Parabacteroides timonensis: one gene and its partner. The protein of the gene in region 1 interacts with the protein of each later gene in a pairwise test. Links are inferred from orthologs where the notes say so. Each region holds a gene or a part of one and is shown in the gene's direction. Other genes may lie near its edges.

Evidence for each region. Proteins that work in one complex are often made in the same cells at the same time.
Region 2: the proteins of rsfS (region 1) and BQ7394_RS07195 interact in binary tests that used the Escherichia coli proteins (3 or more experiments, as listed by UniProt). The link is inferred for Parabacteroides timonensis from one-to-one orthologs.

The regions. Positions count from the first base shown.
Region 1 is NZ_LT669940.1:1,332,625-1,335,652, reverse strand. Bases 42-2,990 are described here. They hold rsfS (ribosome silencing factor), read left to right. Parts: upstream 42-1,310; coding sequence 1,311-1,670; downstream 1,671-2,990. Other genes in these bases: ftsH (ATP-dependent zinc metalloprotease FtsH), read left to right, coding at 1,700-2,990; BQ7394_RS05875 (helicase associated domain-containing protein), read left to right, coding at 42-974. In the rest of the region: more of BQ7394_RS05875, read left to right, coding at 21-41; more of ftsH, read left to right, coding at 2,991-3,028. UniProt on the Escherichia coli protein: Functions as a ribosomal silencing factor. Interacts with ribosomal protein uL14 (rplN), blocking formation of intersubunit bridge B8.
Region 2 is NZ_LT669940.1:1,666,326-1,669,226, forward strand. The notes cover bases 80-2,901. They hold BQ7394_RS07195 (ATP-binding protein), read left to right. Parts: upstream 80-845; coding sequence 846-1,958; downstream 1,959-2,901. Other genes in these bases: BQ7394_RS07190 (DUF4132 domain-containing protein), read left to right, coding at 80-837; BQ7394_RS07200 (DUF5682 family protein), read left to right, coding at 1,919-2,901. Also shown: more of BQ7394_RS07190, read left to right, coding at 1-79.

The DNA.
Region 1 (3,028 bases):
TGATAAAATAAAAAGGTTAGATGGAACCAAGAGGTAAGATTGATAAAAAAAGCAAAGTTCGTAAAACACGTAAACCAAATAAAGTCAGTAAAAAACGAAATAATAAATATCGTTCTACTATTGCTTTTTTTGAAAAAAACAACAAATGGCCTTCACCCACTGCCAAAGACCCGAAAGAACTGCCTTTGGGACAATGGATCGTTCGAATCAGATATCTCAGAAATCATTTTCCCGAAAGATTACCAGAGAAAATCATTGAGCTGGTAGACAGAATCGATGCCGATAAACAACAAAAAAGCACTGAACAGTGGGAAAATAATTATTATAAACTGAAAGATTTCGTAAAGAATGAGAAACGTTGGCCATTGCCTAGTTCAACAAATCCGGAAGAGAACAAACTATACAACTGGTGTACTACCCAGAAAAGCGTGAGAAACGGTATATTGCAAGGTCGTTTGAGTGATGAACGTATTCAAATGTTGGATGCTATCGGATTTTTATGGAATAAAAACAGAAAAAAAAGAAGCTGGAATGAATCATTCAACATGGTCAAGAAATATTATATCCACAACGGAAGATGGCCGGCTCATGCTACAGACTCAGAAGAAACACGGTTAGCCAAATGGTGCAGTAAAATGAGAGCCTATAAAAATGGAACAGACAAAACCGGTAAACTGACTTCTTCACAAATTAAAAAATTAACCGACTTAGGTTTTGAATGGGAAATCAATGTAACAAACAATGGTCGTACGGAAGAACAGTTAAACAGAATATGGTTTGGCAGATATACCGAATTTTGTGACTTCATCACCACCCACAAACGATATCCTTCCACAACAACAGAGGAAGAAAAACCTCTTTATTCCTGGTGGATGAGAATGGCATACTTGAGAAGAAAAGGAAAACTAAGCAATGACCGTATCCAATTATTGAACAGTATAGGATTTAAATGGGGTAAAGGGAAGAACGAATAAGACACAAAAAAAGGTTTGAAATAATTTCAAACCTTTTTGTTGTTCTACCAGGGCTCGAACCTGGAATTTCAGGACCAGAATCTGACGTGTTACCATTACACCATAGAACAGTTTTTGTTGTTTCGAGTAGTATGTTTCTCGATTACGGGTGCAAAGATACGGACATTTTTCATATCTGCAAATATTCAGCAAAAAAATTTCATCAAAATAAACATTTTCTTCTTTTCCCTGTTTTGAAATTACAGGGTTTATACATATATTAAACAGATAAAGCATGTACATAATAAATTTAAGAAGTATATTTGCATCTCCGAAATATTATTCAATAAAAAATAGATGGATCAAACAAAAGAATTAGTACAAACAATTGTAGAAGGTCTACAAGAAAAAAAAGGCAAAAATATTGTAACCGTAGATTTAACCCAGCTATCTGGGGCAGTATGCCAATACATGGTTATCTGTGAAGGTAATACTCCTACCCAAGTATCAGCCCTGTCCGATTCAGTATGGGATTTTGCGCGTAGAAATGCGGGTGAAAAACCACTATCTATCGACGGCAATCAAAGCTCCCTATGGATAGGTATGGATTATGGCACGGTTCTTGTACACATATTTACGCCGGAACAACGTGAGTTCTATAATCTGGATAACCTATGGTCTGACGCTAAAGTCACCCAGATTCCGAATCTCGACTAAAGCCGGATTAATATTATCGAATTCAAAGTATGGAAAATAAAAACGACATGTTTAATAAAACACCGAAGAACAATAAGCCTAAAATGTTCCGGTTTAACCTGTACTGGATGTACGGGTTAATTTTCATGATGCTTATTGCTTTGTATCTGACTAACGATTCTTCGGCGTCAAAAGAACTGGGATGGACGGAATTTCAGAAGCTGGCTCAGGAAAACGTATTTGACAAAATGGTTGTCTATAACAAGAAAAACCTGGTTGAAGCGACAGTCAAAAGCGGACAAAAAGGATTAGTCTTTAAAAGCGACAGTTCAGCTTTAGGAACAAACCCGAAGGTATATGTAAAAATACCATCGGCAGACAAATTTTCCGATTTTTACGATAAAGCGGTTACCGATAACCACATTGACACCCAAGTACGCTTCGAAGAAGGAGATGATGCCATATGGAACTTTCTTGTTTCATTCGGACCGATCATCCTTATTATTGCCGTATGGATTTTCCTGATGCGGAGAATGTCCGGAGGTGCAGGTGGAGGTCCCGGTGGAGTTTTCAGCGTAGGCAAAGCTAAAGCACAATTATTCGACAAAGATAATGACCGGAAAGTAACATTTAAGGATGTAGCAGGATTATCTGAAGCCAAACAAGAGGTAGAAGAAATCGTTTCCTTCCTTAAAAGTCCGGAAAAATATACGGAATTGGGAGGTAAGATTCCTAAAGGAGCTTTATTAGTCGGTCCTCCGGGAACAGGTAAAACGTTACTGGCAAAGGCCGTAGCTGGTGAAGCTGATGTACCGTTCTTCTCTCTCTCCGGTTCCGATTTCGTTGAAATGTTTGTCGGTGTAGGAGCGTCACGTGTCCGTGACCTGTTCCGCCAGGCAAAAGAAAAATCACCCTGTATCGTGTTCATTGACGAAATTGATGCCGTAGGCCGTGCGCGTGGCAAAAACGTAAACATGAACAGTAACGATGAACGGGAAAATACGCTGAATCAGTTATTGACAGAAATGGACGGTTTCGGCTCCAACAGCGGTGTAATCATTCTGGCAGCGACTAACCGCGCCGATATTTTGGACAAGGCCTTACTTCGTGCCGGACGTTTCGACCGTCAAATCAGCGTAGAATTGCCCGACCTGAACGAGCGTAAAGAGATATTCGGAGTGCACCTACGTCCTATCAAAATAGACGAAAGTGTCGATACGGAATTTTTGGCTCGCCAGACTCCGGGATTTTCTGGTGCCGATATCGCTAATGTCTGTAATGAAGCGGCATTAATTGCCGCCCGCAGTGGTAAGAAATTTGTTCAGAAAGAAGACTTTATGAACGCTGTCGACCGTATCGTAGGTGGTTTGGAAAAACGA
Region 2 (2,901 bases), 330 kb from region 1 along the record:
GAGAAACAAAAGACGATCAAGTCCATGCCAGCTCCCGGAGCAAACGACGATGCAGTAAAAGCAACGGCTGCCAAAAAAGAATTTTCCGAATTAAAGAAACAGATCAAAGCCACTGTACAGTCACAGACCAACCGTCTGGAGAAAGTACTTATGAACGGACGCCGCTGGACAGTCGATTCCTGGAACACGCTCTTTGTGGAAAACCCGATCATGCACCGTTTCGCTACCGGACTGATATGGGGTGTGTACGACGGGGACAAACTGACCGGCACGTTCCGTTATATGGAAGACGGCACATTCAATACGGTGGATGAAGAAGAATATACATTACCCGAAAAGGCTGCTATCACACTCGTTCACCCCATTGAACTGGAAGAAGATGTTCTTGCCGGCTGGAAGGAACAACTGGATGATTATGAAATAGTACAGCCCATCCCGCAACTAACCGCTCCTATAATTGTTTTAGGAGAAAAAGAGACGAATGGCAACAAGATCACGCGTTACAACGGTCTGATTGTCAAGTCAGGAAAGATAAGCGGTATTGCCAGGAAGCACAACATGGTACGCGGAGAAGTCTGGGATGCGGGAAGCTACACCTGTTATCACCTCGTGGACAAGTTTCTGAATATTGCAGCCCTGCTGAATTTCGAATACATGTACATGGGACAGGAGTATGACGATGACGTAACGCTCGGAGATGTCGTCTTGTACCGTATGGGAGAAGACCAAACGACCGAGGACGAGCCGAAGAACAACGTAATCCTCTCTCCCGAAAGCGTTCCCGCCCGTTTCCTTTGCAGCGTACTGGGTATTTTTGATGTATTGAAAGAAGAATAAGAACATCTATGGATAACAAAATACAAAAACCCTTGATGGAGATGCGGTATGCCGACGAGCTTGCCGCTCTCCGCAAACAAGATACGGGAGCCAGGCCCACCAACTGGCAACTCTCCCCACGTGCAGTCCGTGCCTTTATCCTCGGACAGAAGGAACCGATCGAACTGGACGGACGACAGATCACCATCACTCCGAAGTTCTTCGGCGACGATGCACTGGTGGAACGCTGCATTATCACCCTGGCAGGCAACCGGGGGCTTATGCTCGTCGGCGAACCGGGCACAGCAAAGACCATGTTAAGCGAATTGCTCTCTGCCGCCATCTGCGGTATCAGTACCAATACGGTACAAGGTACGGCGGGAACCAGCGAGGATAATATCAAATACTCCTGGAACTATGCACTCCTGCTGGCCAAAGGTCCGGTCAAAGAAGCACTTGTCCCCTCTCCCGTCTACATTGGTATGAAACGGGGCATTATCACCCGCTTCGAAGAGATCACCCGTTGTCCGCTGGAAATACAGGACAGCCTGATCAGTATCATGAGCGACCGGGTATTGAATATCCCCGAACTGGGAGAAGAAGGATTGCTCTTCGCCTCTTCCGGCTTTAACGTGATAGCGACCGCCAATACCCGCGACAAAGGAATCAACGAAATGAGTAGCGCCCTGAAACGCCGTTTCAACTTCGAGACCGTAGAGCCGATCCGAAGCGTGGCACTCGAAAGCCGTATCATCACCGACCAGTGCGAAGGCATGCTCGCCGCCAACGGCCTTGAAATGCCAATACAGGAAGAAGTGGTCGATATCCTCGCTTCCACATTCAATGAGTTACGCAACGGTACCTCCTTCGAGAAAGCCAAGATACAAAAGATGTCGGGCGTGATGAGCACGGCGGAAGCTGTATCCGTTTATTACCAGTCCGCCCTGGACGGCTATTATTACGGGGACGGGACAGTCAGTATGCGTTCGCTCGTGCAGAACCTACTGGGTGCCGTGATGAAAGAGAACAAAGACGATCTGCCCAAACTGAAAGATTACTTTAACGGTGTGGTCCGGTTGAAAGCCGAAAGACAAGGAGGAAAATGGAAGGAATACTACGACAACCGGACCTGGCTGAAATAGACCGCCTCTTTACCGGTAGTTTCGATATGGAAGGACAGGTGGTGTACTTTCCGGTACGTCACCACTCCCCGGCCTGTGCATTGCATCTGCGACGTACGATCGAGCGTTTCCGTCCGGAACTGATCCTGATAGAAGGCCCGTCGGACTCGGCTGAACTGCTTCCTTACATTGCCGACGAGCAGTCGGTCCCTCCCTTCTGTATCTACTACAGCTATGACGACAAGGATGGAAAAGTAAGCGAGGAAAAAGAAAAGTATCGTGCCTATTACCCTTTCCTGGCCTATTCGCCGGAGCTGGTCGCCATTCGTGAAGGGGCACGAAGCCATACACCGGTACGTTTCATCGACCTGCCTTATGCGCTCCGTCTGATAAACAAGATCGAGGAAGAACCGCAGACGCAGTTCTATTACAACGAAAATAAAGAATACGAAGTAAATACCTATACGGCTATGATTGCCCGTAAGGCAGGATGCCGGAGTTTTGCAGAGTTCTGGGAAAGCCGCTTCGAACTGGATGCTGCCAACCAGGAAACGCAGGCTTTCGTCCGCAACCTCTTCCACCTCGGTTACTTTATGCGTCTGGCAACGCCCGAAAACGAGGTCTCCCTGAAAGAAGACCGGTTACGGGAAACTTATATGGCAGAAGAAATACGGAAAGCACTACCCGACAATAAAAAGATATTGGTAGTAGCCGGTGCCTTCCATATCTCCGGACTTATGGAAGCGCTGCAATCGGACAAAAAGCCATCGCTCAAAACCTGCAACCGGGAACATGTCGCTTCCTACCTGATGCCTTATACTTTCAAGGAAGCAGACAGTAAAAGCGGTTATGCGGCCGGTATGCCTTTTCCGGCTTTCTACCAGGAAGTCTGGGAAAAGATAGAAAAGCAGAAGAAAGACCCGTTCGCCTCCACCGTCCTCGAATATATCATCAAGACAGCCCG